One region of the Gottfriedia sp. NPDC057948 genome, then DNA from elsewhere that is predicted to be linked to it. Evidence: riboswitches for the same ligand, from Rfam matches in the RefSeq annotation. Region 1 holds a riboswitch; each other region holds the start of a gene.

Region 1 (3,193 bases):
AACGGTTACTGGCGCACAATTGATGCCTATCGCTACAATTTGTTCACTTTTCTCAAAAACTCTTGCACACTCTACGAGTTTCACACCTTCACTAATCTCTTTCTCATTTTTTAATGAAAAGGAAAGCCACGCATATGTTTCTGGATACTCACGTAATAATATATCTAATACTCTTGCTTCTTGCAAGGAAGGGATCGTTTCAAATGCCAATAGATCTGCACCTGCTTCTATTAACGCTGACATTCTTAAACGGTGAAAGTCTGCTAATGTTTTATCTGTCACACCATAATTGCCTACATACTCTGAACCATCTGCAAGGTAAGCCCCGTACGGCCCAACCGATGCAACAACCAATGGTTTAGGCCTATTCGTTTGCTTATTTTCCTTCCAAAAATCATCTCTTGCCCTTCTTGCAAGTAACACCGTTCTCTTAATTAATTCCAAAGCTTCCTGTTCTTGTATTCCACGCGCGGATAAACCACTAATAGTAGCTTGATAGCTTGCTGTTATGGCACAGTCCGCACCAGCACGAAAATAGTCCGAATGAACCTGATAAATCAGTTCCGGATTTTCTAGTAACACACGTGCCGACCAAAGGGGATCGTCCAAATTACATCCATGCGCCTCCAATTCTGTAGCTAATGCTCCGTCAAGAAGCATAATGGGATGTTGGGATAATATAGCATCAATTGGATTGACTTTGTTCGACATAATCTACGCCCCTCTTTTTAAAATTTTTTGTTAGATAATAACTTCCATAGCAAAACAAAATAAACGGTATGCCGCAATATAAGGCAATTCTCTGTGTTGGATCGAATGCAATTCCTATACACGATGCCAGACAAAGGATAAAAGAAGCAATTGGTACTAATGGATACAGTGGTGTCCGATAAATCAAGTCCTTTTCAGAATTTCCTTCTTTCAAAAATTGTCTGCGAAATAGGAACTGGGAAGCACTAATACTCATCCAAACTACAACTACTGCTAGACCTGAAATGGAAACAAGTACGATATAGACAGTATCTGGTGCACAAATACTTGAGAGCAAAGCCAAAGCTCCACCCACCATGCTGAAAATGACGGCGTTGATTGGAACACCTTGCTTCGTCATTTTTCCGAAAATCGGAGATATCGTATTCTTATTAGCAAGCGACCAAAGCATTCTAGAAGAGGCATAAAGGCCTGAGTTTGCCGCAGATAAAATAGCTGTTAAGATAACGAAATTCATTATGTCAGCTGAATATGGCACCCCAATTCGTTCTAGAACTGCAACAAAAGGGCTCTCTAATACACCAGCATCGGAAATAGGCAATAATGCAGATAAAACAAAAATCGTTCCTACAAAAAAGATGATCAATCTCCACAGAGTAGTTCGAATGGCCTTCGGTATCATTTTTTCCGGGTTCGCGGTTTCTCCCGCTGCAATGCCTATTAATTCTGTTCCCGAAAAAGCAAAATTAACCGCAAGCATCGTTGTTATAATACCCGTAGCACCATGAGGAAATAAACCTCCACTTGTAAAATTAGAAAATAATGGTGCTGCTTTTGAATGACTCATCGGAAGAAACCCTAGCATTGCCGCTGCTCCTAAAACAATAAAAATCACAATAGCTATAACCTTTATCGATGAAAACCAAAATTCGGATTCGGCGAAAAATTTAACAGTCATGACATTTAATACAAAGATCAAAATAGCAAAAATAGCACTCCATATCCAAACATTAATCGATGGAAACCATCGCTTCATAAGTAATCCTGCGGCTGTAAATTCAGAACCTAAAGCAACAGTCCAAGTTAACCAATACAACCAGGCTACTGTATACCCTGTACCCGGTCCAATGTATTTAACTGCATAACTGTGAAATGAGCCCGTTTCAGGCATATGTACGGAAAGCTCTCCTAAACATAGCATAACTAGATAAACCACTAGCGCACCAATCAGATAGGATAGTATTGTTCCAAACGGGCCAGCTTGTTGAATAGTGTAGCCCGAGCTTAAGAATAAGCCAGTTCCAATCACCCCACCAAGTGATAGCATGACTAAATGACGTGCTTGCATGTTCCTTTGAAATTCTTGCCCATTTTTGTTCCCCATTACTACTCTCCTTTAGTTACTATCCAGAAAAAACAAAAACGCACTCTAAAAAAGAGTGCGCTACTGACAAATAAAAACGGAAGCTCTCATCTATCAGGTTATCACCCGCTGGAATTAGCACAGTGTCTACTTAAGCAGACCTGTTGCTGAGGCTTCAAAGGGCCAGTCCCTCCACCTCTCTGGATAAGAAATATTTTTTTTATAACCATATCAATCCATTCAATAATTGTCAAGATAATTCTGTTTTTTTAAAAAATTATCTATTATTGACTTACTGTTTTATCATTTCTTATGAACGAAACTGTCAAACCACCAAACCCAAAAGGTTTTAATTTAGGTTTTTTTCAGTTTTTAGACAGACAAAAATTAAGACTACCAACCTAGAATTCAAAAAATTAGATTTTCTAAGTCTGTGAATGGCAACTCTATAATAGTAGATATTTTTAGTTTCTAAAGATAAGACAATGTCTTAAAAGCTTGGCACGAAGGCGATTCTCTCATAGACTTTACTTGAATATTTTCAATTTCTTTAAAAAGAGCCTTTTGTTCTTTTTTCAAAATTAATCCACACCTTATCTCATTTAATTCTTTAAATAAACTCTATTTAAAACCTCATAAAAGTAATAATATTTTAACAAAAATTCGCTTCATTACCACATACCCACAGAACGAAAGATTCTCCCAACTATGCATTTTTGACTTAAATGGTATTTTTATTTTTGGGAACTTATAACAGGTCATAAGGTGGCCATTTGAGTATACTTTAACAAAATTCTTTTTCTTTTGTTCTGCTAAGAAGTAACCATTTAAGGCATTGTTGTCTTTATCTACAGATTTCCCTTTATATGGCGCGTCTTTAATCCACGAAAGAATTAGTTGCAATACGATCCCCCCTACAAAAAATATAAAATATGTATTATTAAATTCTAAAATTCTTTCTTTTTCAAGCTCCTAATAAATTGAATTTCATTTTTATATAAACATGATAAGGAGCGTTTTTGTTTAGTTCGCCTAGTTTTTTATCAGTATTTCTATTACGATTAAAGAAGATATAAATTCGATACGAAGGAGAAAAACAATGGAGAAAACATTTGTAGT
Region 2 (3,193 bases), on a different contig from region 1:
CCTGGAACTTCGTAATGGATAAAATCAGCATTCTTCTTACTAACTAATGGCATAATTCCGATAAAAATTGGCTGTTTAATATGACGAGTTGCCTCAAATAACTTATCAATCGTTTCAAAATCATAAATAGGCTGCGTTAAAAAATAATCCGCTCCCGCCTCGACCTTTTTCTCAAGTCTTTTAATTGCAGCATCAAATTTTCGAACATTCGGGTTAAAAGCTGCAGCGACAGAAAATCTCGTTCCATTTCCTAAGCTTTTACCGGAATAAAGTCTACCTTCATTCATTTCTTTAATCATTCGAATTAGTTCAAGTGATGCTACATCATATACTGAAGTTGCACCTGGAAAATCTCCTACCCTTGCTGGATCACCTGTAATAGCAAGAACTTCATTTAATCCTAATGTTGATAGACCCATTAAATGAGATTGAAGTCCAATCATATTACGATCTCTACAAGTTAAATGCGTCAAGACTGGTACATCCAATCTTTGAAGTAGTGATGCCATTGCCACATTCGAAATTCTAGGTGAAGCTAGTGGATTATCTGCTAGCGTAATTGCGTCAGCCCCTGCGCTATGTAATGCTTTCGCTCCTTCAAAAAACTTTCTAGTTTGTAATGTTTTTGGTGGATCTAGTTCTGCAATGATGGTCGTTCTCTTTTTTGCCTTTTCTGCAAGAGTTTCATTCTTTTGTTCTTCTTGCTTAGGGATTGTAATTTTAATTGTTCTGTTTTTCACTTCTTTTTTTGTAACAGGCTGTAAAGTATCAATCTTACTTCGTAAAGCAGCGATATGCGCTGGTGTTGTACCACAACATCCACCGATTAGTCTTACACCTTGTTCAATAAATGGTTTTGCCATATCTTCAAAATATTCTGGATTCGATTTGTATACGTATTTTCCATCAGTGTATAGAGGTAATCCTGAATTAGGAAATGCCGATAAGAAACCATTCGTTGGTAATGAAACAGTATTTAATGACTCCAACATATGAAGTGGTCCTAGATGACAATTGATTCCAACTACATCTGCACCCAAATCGATTAAATTAGGAAGTATTTTTTCGATATATTGGCCACTTTGCATGACGCCAATTTCTTGTAGTGTTACTTGTGCAATAATTGGTAAATCCGTTCTTCCTCTTAATAGATTTACAGCATCATATAATTCATTTTCATCATAAAATGTTTCAAGCATGATCCCATCTACGCCTTCTTCTAGTAACGCTGAAGCTTGCTCAAGCAGCATCATTTCACGTTCTAAAGGTGTCGTAAAAGAAGAACCTACATATTTCATTCCACCTATACCACCGATTACTAACGCTCTTCCTTTTGATGCCGCTCTAGCATTTCTAACAGCCATTTGATTAATTTGCTTAACCAGCTTTTCCAAACCATATTGTCTCAGTTTTCCAGCATTAGCACCGTACGAATTTGTTTGAATCACTTCTGCGCCAGCATCTATATATTGTTCATGTATATGAATGATTCGATCACGCTCAGTAATATTAAGTTCTTCAAAACAGCTGTGAAGTCCACCAGAATACAAAAGTGTTCCCATTGCGCCGTCACCTAAAACAATTCCATCTTTTAACTTTTCCAATAAGCCCATTCAATCACTTCCCGTTTAGATAAAATAAAAAACGCCATTCTCTCAAAAAAATGAGAGAATGACGTTTAAGTACAGATTACGCCTTATCTCTCATGTTTTAAACATGCTGGATTTAGCACTTTTTAGCTTTCGCTAAAGTTGCCGGGTTTCAAAGGGCCAGTCCCTCCACCACTCTCGATAAGGATTATTTAGTTATGTTCAATATAAAATAGTTTACTATATTTATATGATAAAGAAAAGACATTTATGGAAAGATTTCCAAAAATAAATTTATTTTGTTTACATAATAGTATTATTTAACTATTTTTATAGTGTGCTAGTGCTAATAGCGGATAAATTTCATTATAGCTATGATAGTGAATATAAAACTGACCAGGTAATCCTAATCCAGTTGGATAAGTTAATGCTTTATTTGATAATTCACTTTGAGTAGTTAAAAATTTAATCCCTTTTCTAATTATTCCATCTTCTTTATTACGAATTGAAAGTAAAGTATCGACTGCCCACGCTGTTTGACTAGGAGTGCTAAATTTTAAAGGAACATATTTATTTTTAACAGGTGAAAGACCCGATTCTCCCCAACCTCCGTCTTCATTTTGAATACTAACTAACCATTTCTCTGCTTTTTTAATTGCCTCATGATTTTTAGGTATTCCAACGGCTCTGAGCCCAGTAATCGCTGCCCAAGTCCCATAAATATAACAAATCCCCCATCTACCATACCAACTACCATTTGATTTTTGATTTTTCAAAAGCCAATTAACCGACTTTTTCACAATCGGATCATCATTTGAAATCGTCGTATAGTTTCCAATAAATTCTAAAATACGTCCAGTTAAATCTGCAGTTGAAGGATCTATGATTGCATCTTTTGCATTTTCAATTGGTAAAAATGTTAACCATTTATTCGTTACATTTTTTTCGAAAGCTCCCCAACCACCATCATCATTTTGAAGTCCAAGTAAAAAATGAACTCCCCTTAACCAACTTTCATGAATTGTGGACTGATCCAAAGAACTTCTAGTTAACGCCCTTAAAACTGCACCAGTATCATCATTATCTGGGATAAAAGAATTAACATCAGAGAAGCCCCAACCACCAGGACTTAAATTTTTAGCATGAACCTTCCAGTCACCATTCATATTTTGCTGTTTCTTAATTAGGTAGTTTATGGATTTCGAAACAATTGGATCACTTACGTGGTAACCTGCTTCTTGAATTGCATATGACAATAATGCTGTATCCCAAACTTTTGATGGCGAATTTTCAATATGAAGACCTGCTTCAGTATCGGCTGCATATGAAAGAAGTCCTTGTAGCGCATTTTGAATGACAGATGAAGTAGATTCATAGCCTAAAGCCATTAAAGCATAAATCATATAAAACGTAGAAGTAGCATAGCTATAAAAAGTTCCATTTGTTTCAATACGATCCAGAATAAATCTCTCAGCCTTTTCATATCCTTTCTGGTGAAAATAGAGAGGATACGAAGCTAGCTTCTTACCTTCCTCAAGTAAAAACTGATAAAAACTCCCTCGCTCCTCGTAAAACCATTCTACCTCACTAGTTTCCAAAAGATG
Region 3 (3,193 bases), on a different contig from region 1:
GCTGGCCTAGCATTTGTTGTGGGCACTAGTGCAGGGATTGTTGGTGCAGGAGGAGCATTTCTGTTAGTACCAATCATGTTAACGATCTTAAAAATACCAACTCGTGTGACTATTGCATCGTCATTAGCCATTACATTTATCTCATCAATAGGCGTAACGATCGGGAAAATTTCTACTGGTCAGGTTGAAATTTTGCCGACAATTATTGTTGTAATTGCAAGTTTAATCGCTTCACCATTAGGTGCAAAAATAGGCAAACAAACAAAAACACAGGTTTTACGAGGGATTCTGGCAGTTCTAATTGGTTTTACTGCTTTGAAAATTTGGATTACGATTATAAAATCATGGATTAGTTGAATAAGGATTAACTATAAAAAACAGAAAAACTATTTTGGGAGTTTTTCTGTTTTTCTATTGGTCTTTAATATGGGTGCTAGATGTGAGCTCCTTTTTGTTGCTTCTAATAGCAATATTCTTAAATAAAATTTGCTAATTTTGTACTATATTAATTAAAATGGAACTAGTCGTTTTTTTAGCCTTACCTAAAAATTAAATTGAAATGGAGAATGAATTATATGTCAAATCAAAATGAAACGAACGCTTTACCGCCAAAAACATGTACAATTGAACGCCTTGTTACGCTTCAAGCGGATGTCGAAAAGGTATTGGTAGGACAAAAAACTGCTACTCGCCGAAACGGAAGATATGCGGATGTTGGGGAAGTGATGACCCTTCAAAATCATCAGTATGTTGTTGAAAAAGTTTATTCTCAAGCTCTTGGTGAATTGACAGATGAAGATGCTAACCAGGAAGGCTATTCAACTGTAGAAGAATATAAGCAATCGATTTTGTCAATCCATCCAGGAATGCCTTGGCTGCCAAAAATGAGGGTATGGGTTCATGAGTTTCGTCTCATCCAAGATTAATTTTTATGCTGTATAGAATGCTTCTTTACATACATATTGCTAGTGTAATTTTATCGATTGGCCCATTTTTTGTATTGATTCCGATACTCAAAAAGCTGCATACCTCAAAGTCTGCGATCCAACAGAGCTATTTGGATGTATTCCGGTTTGCTGTCAGATTGGCAAAGCATGCTGGGCATGTATTGGTTGGATCAGGAGTCTTGTTGGTACTAGTGGGTCATTGGTCGTGGAAGACATCTTGGATTGTGATGACGATTCTTCTTTTGGTGAGTTCATTATTTTTCCTAGCTAGAGCCTTTTCACCGACCATACGGAAATTTAGTGAACCAACACATGACCAGAGAATGCTGATTCAGAAGCTTCGTCGATCTATCTGGATTTACATCGTTCTTTTGATGGTTATGCTATGGTTTATGGTAGTAAAGCCTGCATTATGGTAGGCATAATTCAAAAAAGCAGACAGGTTCTTTTTATCGAAGAAGCTTGTCTGCTTTTTTGTCTTTCTCTTAAATGAAATACTAATAAAAACTGAAAAAAATAAGTATACTGACCTATTTCGGACGGTATATGAAATAGGCTTTTTTGATTTGAATAGATAGGTCCTAAGGAGTGTATAAAGTAGTGTTCGTAAAAAAATGTTATTTACAAACACAATTTTTACAAAAAAATTTAAAAATAATTCTTGACGGATTCTAAAAAGAGGGATAACATGAACTCAATAATTTAAAAACTTAATAAATTCTATTACTTATCCAGAGAGGTGGAGGGACTGGCCCTGCGATACCTCGGCAACGGGTTTGTTGTTTCGTAACAAATACCGTGCTAATTCCTGCAAATCGTTCATGCGATTTGAAAGATAAGAAGTAAAGTGGCTTATATATTTTAACCCCTCTTCTTATCTGTCTTATTGGATATGAAGGGGGGTTTTTTGATGTGGTGCCATAGGAGAAAAAGGGGGAAATATAGTTATAAATCCTAGTTTTCGAATCTGTTTACTTAGTTATGGTGATTGAAATAACTTGCAATGGGGGAAGTAATTTGATTGAGATAAAAAATGTCTCCAAGGTTTATCCTGGAAGACCACCAATTAAAGCTTTAAATAATATTAATATGAAAATAGAGAAAGGCCAGATCTTTGGAATCATTGGTTTTTCCGGAGCAGGAAAAAGTACATTGATTCGTTGTTTAAATAGACTTGAAGAGCCAACAGAAGGATCAGTTCTCATTGATGGATTGGACCTAATGACATTAAAAGATGAAGAGCTACGTAAGACACGTAGAAAAATTGGTGTCGTATTCCAACACTTTAATCTACTTTCTGCTAAAACGGTATTTGATAATATAGCAATGCCGCTATACCTTGAAGGAAAAAAGAAACGGGATGTTCAGGAAAAGGTAATGGAGTTAATTGAATTTGTTGGACTTACAGGGAAGCAAGATGTATTTCCGGGGCACTTATCGGGAGGACAAAAGCAAAGAGTGGGAATAGCAAGGGCACTCGTAACAAATCCAGATCTTTTGCTATGTGATGAAGCTACATCTGCATTAGACCCTGAAACAACAAAGAATGTATTAGAGCTTTTAAGGAAGGTAAATAAATCCTATAATCTTACAATTTTCCTTATTACCCATGAAATGAGTGTAATTCGTGATCTATGTGATAAAGTGGCGGTCATTGATGATGGTGAAATTGTCGAGGAAGGTAATGTTTATGACGTTTTTACGAATCCACAAAAAAGTATTACAAAGAATTTTGTTAACACTGTATTACAAAATGAGGTGCCGCCTAAGTTATCGAAATCATTATCAAAGGGAAAATATTATCAATTAGTCTTCCTAGGTGACAAGGCAGGCAACCCATTATTATCAGAGGTTCTTAAAAAATTCGATATACATTTAAATATTCTTTATGGATCGATTACAGAGTTACAAGAAAGACCTTATGGGAATTTGCTTGTGGCACTAGAAGGAACAAAAGAGGAAAGCGCAAAAGCTATTAAATTTATTTCGGAAAAGGGGATAGATGTGAGGGAGGTTGAGTTAAATGGAGCTTAATTGGGAATTCTTTTGGCCGCAGTTTTTGCAGGCAACTCAAGATACATTTCTAACTGTGCTAGGATCATTTATTTTTGGCACAATCATAGGATTGCCTTTAGGTATTATCCTAGTTGTAACAAGGCCAGGTCATATAATGGAAAACAAACCTTTATTTACGTTGTTAAATACCATTATTAATATTGTTCGATCTGTACCATTTATTATTTTGC
Region 4 (3,193 bases), on a different contig from region 1:
AGAAAGTGTAATGCAGTAAGCGCCCCAACAGGTACAGCTGCAGCTTGCTCAAAGGACATATTTATTGGTTTTTTAGCTAGAACACCTTCTTTATGTAAAGAGATATATTCAGCATTAGCTCCAAAAGTAAATCCACTATATCCAAAAACTTGATCACCTGTTTTAAAATTTCTTACGTTTTTGCCAACTGTGACTATTTCTCCAGCAAGCTCACAACCTGGTATTTGATTTTTCGGCTTAGTGAGGCCAAACATAAGTCGTGAAGGTAGCCAATACATAAAAGGAAAATCGGAGCTTCGAAGTTTTACATCTCCTGCGGTTACAGTTGTTGCGTGTATTTTAATTAATACCTCATCATCTTTTATTTTTGGTTTTTCAACTTCTGTTATTTGAAGAACTTCTGGTGGACCATATTTTGTACATATAATCGCTTTCATAGGTTCCTCCATTACAAACTTTAATTGAGTCATTTAAACCTATGAAAAATGATTTTTAAGTATACCTATATGTAGAAAAAACAGTGTGCATCTAACTAAACAAAAAAGACTGAATATAGCATATGCCATATTCAGCCTTAATCATTTATTATAGACCTGCATCAGTTTTTAAAACTTCTGCTTTATCAGTACGCTCCCAAGGAAGATCGATATCTGTACGGCCAAAGTGACCATAAGCAGCAGTTTGTTTGTAAATTGGACGACGTAGGTCAAGCATTTTAATAATTCCAGCTGGACGTAGGTCGAAGTTGTTGCGAATTACTTCAACTAATTTTTCTTCTGAAACTTTACCTGTACCAAAAGTATCAATAGCGATTGAAACTGGTTTAGCTACACCAATTGCATATGCTAATTGAACTTCAGCTTTATCAGCTAAGCCAGCAGCTACGATGTTTTTCGCAACGTAACGTGCAGCGTAAGCAGCAGAACGGTCAACTTTAGTTGCATCTTTACCAGAGAATGCGCCACCACCGTGACGAGCATATCCACCGTAAGTATCAACAATAATTTTACGACCTGTTAAACCAGCATCCCCTTGAGGTCCACCGATAACGAAACGACCTGTTGGGTTGATAAAGAATTTTGTGTTTTCATCAATTAACTCAGCTGGTACCACTGGTTTAATTACAAGTTCTTTAATATCATTTTCAATTTGAGCTTGAGTAGCTTCTGGACCATGTTGTGTTGATACAACAATTGCATCAATACGAACTGGTTTGTTGTTCTCATCATACTCAACTGTTACTTGAGTTTTTCCGTCTGGACGTAAGTAAGAAACTGTTTCATTTTTTCTAACTTCAGTTAAACGGCGAGCAATTTTGTGAGATAATGAAATTGGAAGTGGCATTAATTCAGGTGTTTCATTAACAGCAAAACCGAACATTAAACCTTGGTCTCCTGCACCGATTGCTTCAATTTCTTCATCTGTCATGCTACCTTCACGAGCTTCTAACGCTTGGTCTACACCTAGAGCGATATCTGCTGATTGCTCATCGATAGAAGTTAAAACTGCACATGTATCTGCATCAAATCCGTATTTTGCACGGTCATAACCGATTTCACGGATTGTTTCGCGAACGATTTTTGGGATATCTACATAAGTAGAAGTTGTAATTTCACCTGCAACAAGTACTAAACCTGTTGTAACTGAAGTTTCCGCTGCTACACGAGCATTCGGATCATTTGCTAAAATTGCATCAAGAATTGAATCTGAGATTTGGTCACAGATTTTATCTGGATGTCCTTCTGTAACTGATTCTGAAGTAAATAAACGACGTTGTGACATTGAGTCCCCTCCTAAATTGAATGTGACGGATCTCTTTTTTCTCAACATAAGAATAAAAAGTTTGTTCCTATTCCTATGTTTCCCATTTAAGATAAAGATAACTCAGTGTAAATTACGAAATTGCCACTGTATTTAAGTTTTGAGCAAAAAAAAAGCCTTCCTCTTATCAAATATTACATGAGGAAAGGGTTCTTGGTTATTTGCCTTTCGCTCTTATCGTCCAAGACATAAAAAAGTCTTGCATCAGGTTCAGCACCTTTCACTAAAAGTGAGGTTGCTGGGCTTCGTAGGGCCTGTATCCCTCCACCTACTCGGGATAAGAGAGTATCCGTATGAAAAGTATCATATTAAAATTTCACTTTCTTGTCAACAATTTTCATCATAACTTAAACATAATTCTACAATAACTTTATCTCTACATTCATTTCTATTTAATGGGAAATTACTAATTATTATACTTACATTTAATAACTTACATCATTTGATAAGTAAAGTTTACTCAAATTTATTTTTTAATCAAATTCATAACACATTTTGCCAACTAATAGTATACACTATTAAAATAAATGTGTTATACTATTTATCGAGATACCTACATGGCAGACAAATTATATTTAAAGGATGGTATTAGTATATGAAGACAGTTGATGTAAACTTTGAATTAAACGAATTACTTACTAGTAATCAAGTGTATAACCAACTAAGCGTTTCTGAGTTAGTTGAAAAAGTCCTAACAAGACAAGAAGGAATTTTAACGTCAACAGGAGCAGTTAGCGTTTCAACAGGCAAATATACTGGACGTTCACCTAAAGATAAATTTATTGTTCAAGAGGCATCTGTTGAAAATTTAATCGATTGGGGTTCAGTAAATCAACCAATCTCTGCTGACGTATTCGAAAAATTATATAGCAAAGTACTTAATTACTTAAAAGATCGTAACGAATTATTCTTATTTAAAGGATTTGCTGGTGCTGACACGGAGTATCGTTTACCAATCCAAGTAATTAACGAATTTGCATGGCACAACTTATTTGCTCATCAATTATTTATTCGCCCAACTGAGCAAGAGCTTCAAACTCATGAAGCAGAATTTACAATTGTTTCTGCTCCAACATTTAAAGCAGACCCAGTAGTTGATGGAACAAATTCAGAGGCATTTGTTATTGTATCATTTGAAAAGAAAATTATCTTAATTGGTGGTACGGAATATGCTGGAGAAATGAAAAAATCTATTTTCTCAATCATGAATTTCCTATTACCACAAAATAATGTTTTACCAATGCACTGTTCTGCTAACGTAGGTAGCGAAGGCGATGTAGCATTATTCTTTGGACTTTCAGGAACTGGTAAAACTACATTATCTGCTGATGCAGACCGTAAGTTAATCGGTGATGATGAGCACGGCTGGTCA

What was found. A riboswitch is a leader RNA that binds a small molecule or an ion and turns the genes downstream of it on or off. The one in region 1 is predicted to bind S-adenosylmethionine.
Region 2: it holds a riboswitch for S-adenosylmethionine, as region 1 does, so the genes downstream of both, ACFVRR_RS15585 (bifunctional homocysteine S-methyltransferase/methylenetetrahydrofolate reductase) here and mmuP (S-methylmethionine permease) in region 1, are expected to answer to the same signal.
Region 3: it holds a riboswitch for S-adenosylmethionine, as region 1 does, so the genes downstream of both, ACFVRR_RS20000 (methionine ABC transporter ATP-binding protein) here and mmuP (S-methylmethionine permease) in region 1, are expected to answer to the same signal.
Region 4: it holds a riboswitch for S-adenosylmethionine, as region 1 does, so the genes downstream of both, metK (methionine adenosyltransferase) here and mmuP (S-methylmethionine permease) in region 1, are expected to answer to the same signal.

What each region holds. Positions count from the first base shown of each region.
Region 1 covers NZ_JBHVPN010000006.1:145,431-148,623, forward strand. Annotated here, with positions in the region: gene mmuM (homocysteine S-methyltransferase) at 1-711, opposite strand, end outside; gene mmuP (S-methylmethionine permease) at 686-2,095, opposite strand; SAM riboswitch class I at 2,179-2,285, opposite strand; gene ACFVRR_RS12325 (hypothetical protein) at 2,708-2,977, opposite strand; gene ACFVRR_RS12330 (hypothetical protein) at 3,174-3,193, shown strand, end outside.
Region 2 covers NZ_JBHVPN010000010.1:77,406-80,598, reverse strand. Annotated here, with positions in the region: gene ACFVRR_RS15585 (bifunctional homocysteine S-methyltransferase/methylenetetrahydrofolate reductase) at 1-1,613, opposite strand, end outside; SAM riboswitch class I at 1,694-1,797, opposite strand; gene ACFVRR_RS15580 (terpene cyclase/mutase family protein) at 1,910-3,193, opposite strand, start outside.
Region 3 covers NZ_JBHVPN010000017.1:87,609-90,801, forward strand. Annotated here, with positions in the region: gene ACFVRR_RS19985 (sulfite exporter TauE/SafE family protein) at 1-357, shown strand, start outside; gene ACFVRR_RS19990 (ASCH domain-containing protein) at 576-926, shown strand; gene ACFVRR_RS19995 (hypothetical protein) at 932-1,366, shown strand; SAM riboswitch class I at 1,672-1,789, shown strand; gene ACFVRR_RS20000 (methionine ABC transporter ATP-binding protein) at 1,965-2,981, shown strand; gene ACFVRR_RS20005 (methionine ABC transporter permease) at 2,971-3,193, shown strand, end outside.
Region 4 covers NZ_JBHVPN010000005.1:180,585-183,777, forward strand. Annotated here, with positions in the region: gene ACFVRR_RS11250 (NAD(P)-dependent alcohol dehydrogenase) at 1-437, opposite strand, end outside; gene metK (methionine adenosyltransferase) at 586-1,782, opposite strand; SAM riboswitch class I at 1,993-2,105, opposite strand; gene pckA (phosphoenolpyruvate carboxykinase (ATP)) at 2,417-3,193, shown strand, end outside.